DNA from 2 places in the Sodalis sp. RH22 genome. Region 1 is predicted to be linked to the other one. Evidence: predicted binding sites of a transcription regulator. Region 1 holds the regulator's gene; the other holds the start of a gene.
What was found. Region 1 encodes PhoB, which activates phosphate uptake and scavenging genes when phosphate is short. Its sites were predicted from a motif close to CTGTCATAAAACTGNCNNAT; they were not measured.
Positions count from the first base shown of each region.

Region 1 (7,486 bases):
GCCGGCGGGTTTTCCGCCGCGGCGCCTTGCTGTACGTCCGCCGTTACCTGGCGATAGAGCAAGCGTATGGCGTCCAGGTTCTCCGGCGCGGGGGAGGGGATCAGCGCCAGGCGCCGCTCAAACACGTCCCCGGCGCTCAGTTCGACCAGCGTTTCCCGTTGCCGGCGCGCCAGTGCCGACAGCCGCTGCTCGCGGTTACGGCGCAACAGCACGATTTCCACCGGCAAATCGGCCGCCAACTGCTGGATACGCTGCTGGATATCATTCAGCCAGGCGTCTGTCACCACCTCGATATCCAGCCAGACGGGCGTGGGCCCCGGGTAATCGCTAAACGAGCGCAACTGCGCCTCGATGTCCGCCAGGTCGCCTTTTATCAGGCGCAGGGCCTGGGTCTCCGGGATCAAAACCGGGGAAATGTCCGCCACGCCCCCGGCGTCGAAACTGACTATATTGATCTGCTTGGGCTGCCCGGTCTCATCAAAACTCAAGGCGATGGGCGAACCGCAATAGCGGATATGCTGCTGTCCGCCCACGCACTGCGGGCGGTGGATATGGCCGAGGGCGATATAATCCGCCGGAGGAAACAGCTGGGCGGGAAACGCGTCCAGGCTGCCGATATAAATATCGCGTACCGAATCGGTGGTGGCGGCGCCCACAGTGGTCAGGTGTCCGGTGGCGATAATCGGCAGCCGGCCGGGCAACTTGGCGCGCAGGGCCAGCGCCCGGTCATATAGCGCCTGGTAATATGCGGCGATGGCGTCCATCAGCGCCCGCTGTTTATCATCCCCCGATTCTCCGGCGCGGCTGGTCAGCACATCCCGCGGGCGTAAAAAGGGGATGGCGCACAGTATCGCCCCCGGCTTTCCACTACGATCGTTCAGTACAAAAACCGGTTGCCCGCCGCTGTCTTCGCGGTCGCCGTCGGCGTTGTCGTCATCGTCCCGGGCGCCGAACCCGCCGCCGGCGATAACCCGGGTATGCATGCAGGCCAGCAGCGCCCGGGATTCGTTCAGTGTCGCCACCGCGTCATGATTGCCCGCCAGTATGATCAGCTGGCAACCGGTCGGCTGCAACGCCACCACGAAACGATTGAACAGTTCGCGGGCATAGCTGGGCGGGGTGCCGGTATCAAAGATATCGCCGGCCACGATCACCGCGTCGATATCCCGTTCTGCCACCTGCGCCACCAGCCATTGCAGGAAGGCGCGGTGCTCCCGGGCGCGGTTTTTGGTGAAAAACGACTGACCCAGATGCCAGTCAGAAGTGTGAATGATCCGCATGACGCTCCAGCCAGAGTGTAAAAGTCAGGGCGAGAGTATAAACCTTACCCCGGGCGATGCCGACGTAAAGCTGTTAATTTGGCAACCCGGGACGAAAAAAAACCGCCATCCGCTATGCTTCTGGCACGATGGGCTGATTTTAATAAATCTGTCATAAAAGTGACGCATAATGCCCGGGCACGTTAACCGCAGAGATTAATGGCAGGAAAAAATGGCAAAACGCATATTAGTCGTGGAAGACGAAGCGCCGATTCGTGAAATGGTGTGCTTCGTACTTGAACAGAATGGCTTCCAGCCCATCGAAGCCGAAGACTACGGCACGGCGGTCAGCCGTATGGCGGAGCCTTATCCGGATCTGGTATTGCTCGACTGGATGTTGCCAGGCGGTTCGGGAATTCAATTTATCAAACATATGAAACGCGAGGTATTGACCCGCGATATTCCGGTCATGATGCTGACCGCGCGCGGCGAGGAGGAAGACCGGGTGCGGGGGCTGGAAGTGGGCGCCGATGATTATATCACCAAACCGTTCTCGCCCAAGGAGCTGCTGGCCAGGATCAAGGCGGTGATGCGCCGTATTTCGCCGATGGCGGTGGAAGATAAGATTGAGCTGCAGGGCTTAAGCCTGGATCCGTCGTCGCACCGGGTAACCTCCAACGAACTGGCCCTGGAGATGGGACCGACCGAATTTAAACTGCTGCACTTTTTCATGACCCATCCCGAGCGGGTATATAGCCGGGAACAGTTGTTAAATCATGTCTGGGGCACTAATGTGTATGTTGAGGACCGGACGGTTGATGTGCATATTCGCCGCCTGCGCAAAGCGCTGGAAACCGGCGGTCACGATCGGATGGTGCAGACGGTCCGCGGCACCGGCTATCGTTTTTCCGCGCGCTATTAGCGCGGTATAAGGGGAGCTCTGCCGGTGCTGGAACGTTTATCCTGGCGTAAGATTTTGCTGGAACTGGGGCTGTTTTGCCTGCCGGCCCTGCTGTTGTCGCTTTTTGTCGGCCACCTGGCCTGGCTGTTGGTGGCGGCGCTGCTGGCCGCGCTGGTGCGCAACTATTATTACCAACTGCGGCTGTCCCGCTGGTTATGGGTCGATCTCCGGCATACGCCGCCGGAAGGGCGGGGAAGCTGGGAACCGCTGTTCTATGGCCTGCATCAGATGCAGTTGCGCCACCGGCGGCGGCGGCGTGAACTGGCGACATTGTTCAAACGCTTTCGCAGCGGCGCGGAAACCTTGCCTGATGCGCTGGTGATGTTGACCGACGACGGCCATATTTTCTGGTGCAACGGCCTGGCGCAGCAGCTGCTCGGGTTTCGCTGGCCGGAAGACAACGGCCAGCATATCCTTAACCTGCTGCGCTATCCCGAATTCAACAGCTATATCCAGGGCCAGTCGTTCGAGCGCCCCTTGACCCTGCTGCTCAATAAGCAACGTTACGTTGAATTCCGCGTGATGCCCTATACCGACGACCAGCTGTTAATGGTGGCCCGCGACGTGACCCAGATGCGCCAGCTGGAAGGCGCCAGGCGCAACTTTTTCGCCAATGCCAGCCATGAACTGCGTACGCCGCTGACGGTGTTGCAGGGATATCTGGAAATGATGAACGACCAGGATATGGATGAAGCCATGCGCGCCAAGGCCATCCACACTATGCAGGATCAGACGCAGCGCATGGAGCGCCTGGTCAAGCAGTTGCTGGTGTTATCCCGTATCGAGGCCGCGCCCCAGGGCGAGGTCAATGAACGCGTCGATATTCCGGCCATTCTCAAGCGCCTGCAGCAAAGCGCCGGGGCGCTCAGCCAGGAACGGCATGAGATCGTGTTCCGGGTTAATGAACAGTTGCTGGTGCGCGGCAATGAGGATCAGCTGCGCAGCGCGATGTCGAACCTGATATACAATGCGGTCATCCATACGCCGCCGGGCACCCGCATCGAGGTGTGCTGGCAGCGTACCGCTGAGGGCGCGCAGTTTCAGGTCAGCGATAACGGGCCGGGCATCGCCCCGGAGCATTTACCGCGCCTGACCGAGCGTTTTTACCGGGTTGACAAAGCCCGTTCGCGCCAGACCGGCGGCAGCGGCCTTGGGCTTGCCATCGTTAAGCACGCGCTCGGCAATCATGACGCCCATCTTGATGTTATCAGCGAGCCGGGCGCGGGTACCCGCTTCTTTTTTACCTTGCCCAACCGGTTGATTGTCCTCCCCGTCCTGGCCGAAAATAACCCCACTTCTCCTTCACGTGTCAAATCCCGATGATAAAAGCTGTAAAAACCCTGGGCTGGCTGCTCTGCCTGCTGTTGACCCTGCCGGCGGCGGCGCGGCCGCTGTCGGTGCTGTCGGGTAGCCTCACCAGCAGCGGTTCCGATACGCTGGCGAATATGATGGCCCTGTGGGCGGCGGATTTCAGACATGACTATCCGGATGTCGGCGTGCAGATCCAGGCGGGCGGATCGGCGACGGCGGCGACGGCGCTGGCCGCGGGCACGGCGCAAATCGGGCCGATGAGCCGCATGATGAACGCGACTGAAATCGCCGCGTTCCAGCGCCATTACGGCTACCCGCCCCTGGCGGTGCCGGTGGCCTTGGATGCGCTGGTGATTATAGTCAACCAGGATAACCCCCTGCCCAGGTTGCGCCTGCGCCAGTTGGACGCCATTTTTTCCATCACCCGCAGCTGCGGCGACGCCCCTGCCGTCACCCGCTGGGGGGAACTCGGCCTAACCGGGCGGTGGGCCGATATGGCCCTGCTGCGCTATGGCCGCAATTCCGCCTCCGGTACCTATGGTTTTTTCCGCCAGCGCGTGCTGTGCGGCGGTGACCTGCTGGCATCAGTCAATGAACTGCCCGGGTCGGCTTCGGTGGCGCAGGCGGTAAGCGCGTCGCGCAACGCCATTGGTTACGCCGGCATGGGGTTTCATACCGCCGGCGTGCGGATCCTGCCGTTAACCGACGAGGCCGGCCGCCAGGTGACGCCGGACGAGTCGGCCTTGCTTAACGGCGACTATCCGCTGGTGCGCTATCTCTATATTTATCTGAATAAGCCCCCTGATACCCCATTGGCGCCGGTCACCGCCGCCTTTATGGACCGTATTTTGTCGCCCCAGGGCCAAAACCTCGCCCGCCAGGGCGGCTACCAGCCCTTGCCTGAACCCATAAGGCTACAGGCGCGCCGGGATATCGGGCTGCAATGAGGTGTGTCGGCAGGGTGGGCCGTCGCCCGCGGGTGATCATGAATAATGTTCAACACGGGTGAATTTTCTTCGCCATGGCGATGCGCCGCCGCGTGCTAGTATGGATGCGGGCATTATAGACGTCCGGATGTCTATATGTCACCGACGGAAACTATTGCCCACCGGGAAAGTTTACATCCTGAACTATTCATTAAATCTTATTATCTTGCGGGCCTTGTCCAGGCCGGCAAAATAACGCCGGAGCTCAAACATGCAAAGAAATACGCCTCCCTTTCGCGCTGATGTGGTGGGCAGTTTATTACGCCCCGAGGCGATTAAACAGGCCCGCAGGCAGTTGCAGCAAGGGGCCATTACTCCCGCGCAGCTGCGTGCCGTCGAGGATACCGAGATCCGCCGGGTGGTGGAACTGCAGCGCGGTCTGGGGCTGCAGGTGGTCACCGACGGCGAGTTTCGCCGCGCCTGGTGGCATTTCGATTTTTTTGAGGGGCTGGACGGGGTGGAAGGCTACGATGTCGACCAGGGTATCCAGTTTTCCGGGGTGCAGACCAAGGCGCGCAGCATTAAGGTCACCGGCAAGGTGGCGTTCCGCCAGCATCCGATGCTGGCGGATTTCCGCTATCTGCGCAGCGTGGCCGGAGACGCGGTGGCTAAAATGACCATACCCAGCCCGAGCGTGATGCATTTTCGCGGCGGGCGCGGCGCCATCGACGCCGGCGTCTATCCTGATCTGGCGGCGTATTTCGCCGATCTGGCCCAGGCCTGGCATGACGCTATCCGCGCCTTTTACGATGCCGGCTGCCGTTACCTGCAGCTTGACGATACCGTGTGGGCTTATCTGTGTTCGACGGACCAGCAGCGCCAGATCCGCGAGCGCGGCGAGGATCCGCGGCAATTGGCGCGCATCTATGCGGATGTGCTCAATCAAGCGCTGGCGGGCAAACCGGACGATCTGGTGGTTAGCCTGCATGTTTGCCGCGGCAATTTCCGCTCCACCTGGATTTCCGAGGGCGGTTATGAGCCGGTGGCGCCTATCCTGTTCGGCGAGGTCAAGGTCGACGCCTTTTTCCTGGAATATGACACCGAGCGCGCCGGCGGTTTTGAACCGCTGCGGTTTATCAAGCCCGGCCGCCAGCAGGCGGTGCTGGGCCTTATCACCTCCAAAACCGGTGAATTGGAAGATCCTGAGGCGGTGCTGGCGCGCTTGCGCGAGGCCACCCGTTATATCAGCCTGGACCAGCTGTGCCTGAGCCCGCAGTGCGGCTTCGCCTCGACGGAAGAAGGCAATAGCCTGACCGAAGCCCAGCAATGGGACAAACTGCGGCTAGTGCTGGATGTTGCGGGCCGCGCCTGGTAACGCCAGCGCCCGGCTATCCCGCCCGCGGCAAAATACCGCGGGCGGGCATGGTCGCCGCGGGTTAAGGGGCGGCCCGGGGGTGCCACCGGTATCCATGCCGTTCTGTTATAGTTAAAAGCGCGTCCCTTCAACTATCTTGTAGCAGAAATTACCCAGGCTATGAAAGTATTCACTGCTTTTAGGGTATTTTTTTGGCTTATCATTCTGCTTTTATCTTCAACTATTGCCTTACCGCGCTTTAAACGTTTAAATTGCGCCGGTTATTGCATGTTTCACGCCGTTTTGCACCCTTTTAGCGCTCCGGTCCCGGCAAACAGGCCATTACGCCATGGCCCGCGAGATATCCCGTTGCTGTTGGTGATGTCATAACCGGCATGAGTCGTCATAGGTTTTACTTATTTTTCGCATCCAGACAGGCATTACATTATTCCATGAGCCAGCGTTTAAGCATCAGAGATATCCTCGCCCTGGGTTTTATGACCTTCGCCTTGTTTGTCGGCGCGGGCAATATCATTTTTCCGCCGATGGTGGGATTGCAGTCAGGCCCTTATGTCTGGTGGGCGGCGGCGGGGTTTCTGATTAGCGCGGTTGGGCTGCCGGTACTGACGGTGATTGCCCTGGCCCGGGTGGGGGGCGGCATTGACGCCCTCAGTTCCCCCATCGGCAGAAAAGCGGGACTGCTGCTGGCCGTGGTATGTTATCTGGCGGTGGGGCCGCTGTTCGCCACGCCGCGCACCGCGACGGTATCCTTCGCCGTGGGGCTGGCGCCGTTTACCGGCCAGGGGGATCTGCCGCTGTTTCTTTACAGCCTGGTCTATTTTGCGCTGGTCATCGCCATCTCGCTCTATCCCGGCCGCTTATTGGATACGGTCGGGCACATCCTGGCGCCGCTGAAAATGATTGCCCTGGCGGTCCTGGGCATCGCCGCGCTGCTGTGGCCGGCGGGCAATCCCATCCCGGCGACCGACGCTTATGCCCATATGCCGTTCTCCAACGGTTTTGTCAACGGCTACCTGACCATGGATACCCTGGGCGCCATGGTATTCGGCATCGTGATTGTCAATGCGGCCCGCTCGCGCGGCGTGAACGACGCCGCGCTGCTGACCCGCTACACCATACTGGCCGGGCTGATAGCCGGCGTCGGGCTGACGGCGGTCTATATCACGCTGTTTAAACTGGGTTCGGGCAGCAGCGTGCTGCTGCCGTCGGCGCAAAACGGCGCCGAAATCCTGCACGCCTACGTCCAGTATACCTTTGGCAATGCGGGCAGCGGCTTTCTCGCCATCCTGATTTTCGTCGCCTGCATGGTGACGGCGGTGGGGCTGACCTGCGCCTGCGCCGAGTTTTTCAGCGAACATCTGCCGCTCTCCTACCGCACGCTGGTGTTTATACTCGGTCTGTTTTCCATGCTGGTGTCCAACCTCGGGCTGAGCCATCTGATCCAATTCTCCATTCCGGTGCTGACCGCGATTTATCCGCCGTGCATCGTGCTTATCCTGCTCAGCTTCACGCTGCGCTGGTGGCGCAGCAGCACCCGGATTATCGCGCCGGCGATGCTGATAAGCCTGGTCTTCGGCTGCGTCGATGCCGTCAAGCTCTCGTCATTCCAGGTCTGGCTGCCCGCGTGGATACAGCACCTGCCGCTGTCGGCCCA
Region 1 is NZ_CP178731.1:2,554,372-2,561,857, reverse strand. It holds gene sbcD (exonuclease subunit SbcD) at 1-1,280, opposite strand, end outside; gene phoB (phosphate response regulator transcription factor PhoB) at 1,492-2,181, shown strand; gene phoR (phosphate regulon sensor histidine kinase PhoR) at 2,206-3,543, shown strand; gene ACL2XN_RS11740 (PstS family phosphate ABC transporter substrate-binding protein) at 3,540-4,478, shown strand; gene ACL2XN_RS11735 (cobalamin-independent methionine synthase II family protein) at 4,729-5,832, shown strand; gene brnQ (branched-chain amino acid transport system II carrier protein) at 6,264-7,486, shown strand, end outside.

Region 2 (7,486 bases), 570 kb from region 1:
GGGATATGCACGATAACCCCGGCGATGCTGCTGACCAGTAGCACGCCGAGCACCAGCGGAAAATCGACTTTGTCGTTCAGCAAAATGTAGATAATGGCGGCCATCGCCAGCCAGTTGGCGCAGGAGGCCACCAGCTGCGCGCCGGCCATGCGCAGCGACGGCAGCACCAGCTTCTGGCCCTTGATGGTCCAGCGCCGGCGTTTGGCAAAGGCGCACAGCCAAAAATAAGCGGCGATCAGCAGCAGCAGGACCACGCCCGTCAGGCGCAGCGCCAGCTCGCCGATACCCCATTTAGCCGGCAGATGCAGCACCCCGAACGCGCAGACGATGCCGGAAAGCAGGATATATCCCAGCCAGTTGGTGGCCAGGCTCAGGCTGAAGATACGGGTGATGGCGCTGTTGGACAAACCGAGGCGCGAATAGAGCCGGTAGCGCATGCCGATGCCGCCGACCCAGGCGCTGAGGGTGAGGGTAAAGGCATAACAGATGAAGGAAACCAGCATCACCTGCTTTTTCGCCAGCTTATGGCCGCAATAGGCGCGGCCGATAAGATCGTAGACGCCATACAGCAGGTAACTGAACACCGCCAGCCCGATCACCATCAGCAGCGCATTGAGCCGGTAGCCGGTAATGGCCTGCTCCACATCATCCCAGTCCACCTTGCGGGCATAGACCACCAGCAAGATAATGACGCCGATAAAAAACAGGCCGGTCAGGATTTTTTTAGCCATCGACCAGGCGCGGTGGCGTTTACCGGCGGGGCGTTTTCGGGTCATGATTTTGCCCCCTCGTTTTCGGGTTCGGCGCGATCCTGGGTTTCCATTTCCGGCTGGACCGGCGGCGCCACCAGCGATAATTTCGGCGTATGGGCGGGAAGCCAGCCGACCCAGGCCGGGAAGTGGCGCAGGAAATGGAACACCAGCACGCTTTTCACCACATGCCAGTAGGTCTGCTTGGGCACCATGCTTTCGTCAATTAACCGGCAATCGTTTTCAATCAGCCCGTTAAGATTGTCGCGCAGTTGCTGCGTGAAGGCGGTGTCATGGATGATCAGGTTGGCCTCCAGGTTCAGCGCCAGGCTGAGCGGGTCAAGATTACTGGACCCGACGGTGGCCCAGCTATCGTCCATGACGGCCACTTTGCCGTGCAGCGGACGGCGGCAATATTCATAGATTTTCACCCCTTCCGGCACCAGATAATTGTATAACATGCGCGCGCCGACCGTCACGATCGGCATATCCGGCTCGCCCTGGACAATCAGCACCATGCGCACGCCGCGCCGGGCGGCGTTGCGCATCTCCTTCAAAAGGCGGTAGCCGGGGAAAAAATAGGCATTGGCGATGATGACCTCGCGTTTTGCGCCGCGCAGCATATCGATATAGTGGCGCTCTATATCGGTATCGTGTTCATCGTTATCCCGATAGACAAACAGCGCCTGGGCCTCGCCGGGCTGGCGGTTATGGGCCGGCAGCCTGGAGCGCCGGCGCAGCCAGCTGCGATGGTGGTCTTCCTTATACAAGGCCTGTAGGGTAAAGCGATGGATATCTTCCACCACCGGCCCCTCCACCTCCACCGCATAGTCCTGCTTGGCCTCCGGGCCGTAGTCGCTCAGGTGCTCGGCGGAAAAATTAATGCCGCCGATAAAGGCGATAACGCCGTCCACCACCACGATTTTACGATGCAGGCGGCGGAACAGATTGGTGCGCATGCCCATAAACGCCGGGCGGGGATCGTAATAACGGAAATGCACTCCCGCGGCGGTAAGGGCGCCGACGTAGCTGTCGGACAGATCCGCCGAGCCGTAACCGTCGACCATGATTTCCACCCGCACCCCGCGCCTGGCGGCGGCAATCAGGTTTTCCTGCAGCGCCTTGCCGACTTTATCCTCGAACAGGATAAAAGTCTCCAGCAGCACCTCTTTCCTGGCCTGGCCGATGCGCTCGTACAGGGCCGGGAAAAACGCTTCGCCGTTTTCCAGCAGCTTGATGCGATTGCCGTCGCGCCACTCCATATTCATATTCATAAATGGATCTCCACGGCGAGGGGAGCATGGTCGGATAAATGCGACCAGGGTTGGTTGGCCAGGGAGGTCGGCTCGCTGATGCGGGCGTTCCTGACATAAATACGGTCCAGGCGCAGCAGGGGAAAGCGGGCGGGGAAAGTACGGGCCGGTCGGCCGCGCGCCTGGGTAAAGACCTCCACCAGGCCGGCTTCGCGCCGCAAAAGCGTATTGGCGCGCTGGCGCCAGTCGTTGAAATCACCGGCCACCACCAGCGGCGCATCCGCCGGCAGCGTGGCGATATGCCTGCTCATGCGCAGCATCTGCTCGCGGCGATGCGCTTCCTTCAGCCCCAGGTGCACGCAAATCATATGCAGCTCCAGCTCACGGCCGGGCACCTGCAGCACGCAGTGCAGCATGCCGCGCTTCTCCGTGCCGTCGATGGACACGTCCAGATTGCTTTGGCGGGTGATGGGGAAACGGGAAAGCAGCGCATTGCCGTGATCGCCGTCGGGATAGACCGCGTTGCGCCCGTAGGCGAAATCGGCCCACATGGTGTCGGCCAGAAATTCGTACTGCGGCACCACCGGCCAGTTATCGAAGCGTTGCGAATGCTTTTCGTGCGTGCCCAGGACTTCCTGGAGGAACACGATATCGGGCGCCACGGTACGCACCGCTTCGCGCAGTTCCGGCAGGATAAAACGCCGGTTAAAGGCGGCAAAGCCCTTATGGGTATTGATGGTCAGCACCTTAAAGGAAAATCCCTGCTCCACTTGCGGCATGCCCGGTACATCCTTATTTTGATGATAATCCGTTCGCAGCATGATCTCGAACCCCTGCAAAATTAAGCGGCAAAAACCCACTCCCCGATATAGCGCGGGTAGAATAGGTGAGAAGTCATTATTAGTTAATGTGCTTACTATCTTAGCTGCTGCCGGACAACCTCGCCAAGTTTGACCGCGGCGGTTATCTCCGGGTGTCATAAAAATGACATCCGGGTTACGTAGACTTACACAATAATAAATTCAGACATACCCTTCTTCTCGTCCGGCAACAGGAGCCTTCTTTATGCCGCATCCGCACCAACCCGTACTTTCCCTCGTCCTGACCCTCGCCCTGGCGGGCGGCAACGGCCTGCTGGCGCGCAGCGTATCGGCCGCCGGCGCGGACAGCCTGCGCGCGGCGCAGGGGGATATTACCCAGCCCGGCGGCGCACGCCGCCTGCAGGCCGATCAGACCGAGGCGCTGAAGGCGGCGCTGAACAACCAGCAGGCAAAAAACGTCATCCTGCTGATTGGCGATGGCATGGGGGACTCGGAAATCACCGCCGCGCGCAACTACGCGCTGGGCGCGGGCAACGCGTTCCCCGGGATCGACGCGCTGCCGCTGACCGGTCAATACACCCATTACGCGCTGGACAAGACCACCCATAAACCCGGCTACGTCACCGACTCGGCGGCGTCGGCCACCGCGTGGTCCACCGGGGTGAAAACCTATAACGGCGCGCTGGGCGTCGATGTGTTCGGCAAGGATCATATGACCATCCTGGAACTGGCCAAGGCGGCCGGTAAAGCCACCGGCAACGTGTCCACCGCTGAACTGGAGGACGCCACCCCGGCGGCGCTGGTGGCCCACGTCAGCTCCCGCAAATGCTACGGCCCGGAAGTGACCAGTAAAGATTGCCCCACCCAGGCGCTGGAAAACCAGGGGCGCGGCTCCATTGCCGAACAGCTGCTGGCGGCCCGCGCCGACGTGACGCTGGGCGGCGGCGCCAAAACCTTTGGCGAAACCGCCAAGGCCGGGGAGTGGCAGGGTAAAACCCTGCGGGAACAAGCCGTGGCGCGCGGCTATCAGTTGGTGAGCGACCTGGATGGCCTGAACGGCGTAGCCCTGGCCAACCAGGACAAACCCTTGCTGGGCCTGTTTGCCGAGGGCAATATGCCGGTGCGCTGGCAGGGCCCGAAAGCCGTCTATCACGGCAATATCGATAAGCCGCCGGTTACCTGTAGCGATAATCCCAAACGCGGCGCCGGGGTGCCTACCCTGGCGGCCATGACGCAAAAAGCCATCGATCTGCTGAAAACCCATCCCAACGGCTTTTTCCTGCAGGTTGAAGGCGCATCCATTGATAAACAGGACCATGCCGCCAACCCGTGCGGCCAGTTCGGCGAGACGGTGGACCTGGATGAAGCGGTGCAAAAGGCGCTGGAATTCGCCCGCGCCGACGGCCATACGCTGGTGGTGGTCACCGCCGATCACGCCCACTCCAGCCAGATTATCGAAGCGGACGCCAAGGCCCCCGGCCTGACCCAGGCGCTGACCACGAAAGACGGCGCGGTGATGGCCATCAGCTACGGCAATTCTGAAGACCCCGAATCCCAGGGACATACCGGCACCCAGCTGCGTATCGCCGCCTTCGGTCCCTATGCGGGCAACGTGGCCGGCCTGACCGACCAGACGGATTTGTTCTATACCATGCGCGATGCGCTGGGCATTAAACAATAATTACCGCCAGGGACCCCTCCCGCCTTTACCGCCGTGCCGGCGGTAAAGGCGGGAATGGACCAGGGTATCGCGCCATGGCGTATCATCCCTTGTCATTTCCTGTCGCCGGGAAGGATTTTCCGCACGGTGAGACTTGCCTAAACCCGTCATTTTCTTTAGCCTGCGAACTGGCTCCGCTCCCATAAGATCAGGTGACATGTCAGAGCAAAGCGCGCCCGCGCTGAAGGAAATCTTTAACCACGCCCGGCTGCGCGATATCGCGGCGCACACCGCCGCCGTCCACCCCGGTTTTGACGGCGCCCGCTTCCTGGCGGCCACCGGCGACGGACTGGACCAATTATCGCTGATGGCGCGCCTGCGGCGGGTAAGCGTCTGCCTGCACGACGGCCTGCCGGCGGACTATGGGCAGGCGCTGGCGATTTTACGCCGGCTGGCGCCGCGGTTGGACAATCGCTTTGTCACCCTGGTATTGCCGGAGTATGTGGCGATGTACGGGCTGGATGAGTACGATCTGTCGATGGAGGCCCTGCGCTTTTTTACCCCGTTCGGCTCCTCGGAATTCGCGGTGCGCCCCTACCTGCGCCAGGATCTGTCCCGCGGGCTGGCGCTGATGGAACGCTGGTCGCGCGACGATGACGAGCACGTCCGCCGGCTGGCCAGCGAAGGCAGCCGGCCGCGCCTGCCCTGGTCGTTCCGCCTGGAGGCGCTGCGGGCCGACCCGTCGCCGGTGAAACCCATTCTCGACAACCTGCGCGCCGATCCCAGCCTGTACGTACGCAAATCCGTGGCGAATCATCTCAACGATATCACCAAGGATCATCCCGAGTGGGTCATGGACCTGCTGGAGGGATGGGAATTGCATCATCCCCCCACCGCCTGGATCGTCCGTCACGCGTTGCGCAGCCTGATCAAACAGGGGGACCGGCGGGCGCTGGGGCTTATCGGCGCAGGCGAAGCGGCGCAGGTCAGCCTGGAGGAGATGCGCGTGAGTCCCGGGGAAATCCGGCTGGGGGACAAGGTGACCGTGGCGTTCCGGCTGCGCTCGACCTCGCCCCTGCCCCAGCGGCTGGTAATTGATTACGCCATCCACTATGTGAAAAAATCCGGCGGCACATCGGCCAAAGTGTTCAAACTGAAAACCCTGACGCTGGCGCCGCATGCAAGCGTTGAGATTAGCCGCAGCCAGTCCATCCGCAACTTTACCACCCGCATGCACTATGCCGGCAGACATGCCGTCGAGGTCTTTATCAACGGCGAATGCCTGGCGCGGGGCGCGTTTTTTATTGTCTAGCGTGACAGGGGTTTCACCATATTCACCCCGGTAACGTGGAAACCGCAGGCATCATACAGCGCACGGGCGCCGGGATTATCGGCCGCCACCCTTAGCCCCAGTTCGGTCACGCCCTGGGCGCGCAACCGCTGATCCAGCTGCGCCAGCGCGCTGCGTCCGAGCCCGCGGCGGCGCCAGGCGGGCAGGATGCAGAAATCGGAGATATAGGCCGCCTCGTCTTTGCACGTGATCCATAAATACCCCGCCACCGGCGGTACGCCTTGCCGGTCCGCCGCGTCGCCGGCCTCGATGCAGTACAGCTGGTTATCCGGCGTCGCCACCCCCTGCGGTAAATACCCGTCAATGCTGGCGATGGCGTTGATCCTGCCCTGCCCGATATCGTAACCGTGGTTGGCGCTCAGGTCCCGGGCGTATTCCCCGATAAAAAAATGGCGATAATCGGGGTATTCCCCGGCGGTCATATTCCTCAGATGAATCATAGCGCTACCCGTTATCATAACGTGCTTATCCACGCCGGCGCCCCTAATGCAAAGCCAGGGCTTATCCGGCCACCGGCACATCATAAGCCGCTGACGCCACCGTCGACAATCAATTCACTGCCGACGACAAACGCCGATTCATCGGACGCCAGATAGACCGCCGCCTTGGCCAGCTCCAGCGGCGTGCCCAGCCTGCCGAGCGGCACCAGTTGCTTGATTTGCGCCAGCAGGGCCGCATAGGCCGCCCCGTCCAGGCCCAGTTTTTCCAGCGCCGGGGTTTGCGTCGGGCCGGGGCTTAAGCTGTTGACACGGATGCCGCGCGCCAGCAGTTCCCCCGACAAGGTCCGGGAGAGCGACAGCAGTCCTGCTTTGCTGGCGGCATACGGGCCGCTTTGCGGCAGGCCGATATGCGCGCTGACCGAACCGCATAAAATCACCGAGGCCGGTGCATGCAGCAGCGGCAGGAGTGACTGCACCAGAAAAAACGGCCCCTTCAGATTGGTCGCCATCAGGCGATCCCAACCGGCTTCATCCCATTCCTCCAGCGGACGGTGGGTCACATCGGCGGCATTGATCAGCAGCACATCCAGCCGGGGCCACAAGGTGGCAAGCGCTTGGGCCAGGAGCGGCTGGGCGGCCACATCGCCCGCGTCGCTTTGCAGGCATACCGCCCGTTCGCCCAGATCCGCGGCGGCGCGCGCCAGCGCATCGGCGTTGCGTCCGGTGATGGCGACGGTGGCGCCCTCGGCCAGGAACTGACGGGCGGTTTCCAGCCCGATACCGCTGGTGCCGCCGGTGATCAAGGCAAATTTATCGGCTAAACGAGGCATTTTTATCTCTCTGACAGGTGAAAAATGCCATTATTTATAAGATAGTATTAAAATGATAGTAGGTACCAATAGGATACTAAAGAGGCGAGTGGGATGAAATGACGACCCGAACGATTGCGCAACCGAAAAAAATATTACCGCCGCCGGCGATAACGCCCTGCCCGATGCTTACCTTTGTCGAGCTGGTGGCCGGCAAATGGGCCATTCCCATCCTCTACCGGCTGATCGTTATCGACGCCCCGGTGCGTTTTGGCGAACTGCAGCGCGGGGTCTACCCCATCACGCAAAAGGAGCTGACGCGTCAGCTGCGCGCGTTTGAAACCAAGGGCCTGGTGCGGCGTACCGCGTTCGCCGAAATCCCGCCCCGGGTTGAATATCAGGT
Region 2 is NZ_CP178731.1:3,126,593-3,134,078, forward strand. It holds gene ACL2XN_RS14325 (lysylphosphatidylglycerol synthase domain-containing protein) at 1-776, opposite strand, end outside; gene clsB (cardiolipin synthase ClsB) at 773-2,017, opposite strand; gene ACL2XN_RS14335 (endonuclease/exonuclease/phosphatase family protein) at 2,020-2,781, opposite strand; gene phoA (alkaline phosphatase) at 3,068-4,504, shown strand; gene ACL2XN_RS14345 (DNA alkylation repair protein) at 4,701-5,795, shown strand; gene ACL2XN_RS14350 (GNAT family N-acetyltransferase) at 5,792-6,274, opposite strand; gene ACL2XN_RS14355 (SDR family oxidoreductase) at 6,355-7,104, opposite strand; gene ACL2XN_RS14360 (winged helix-turn-helix transcriptional regulator) at 7,203-7,486, shown strand, end outside.
Region 2: the regulator PhoB is predicted to act here: its motif matches at 2,976-2,995, upstream of phoA (alkaline phosphatase).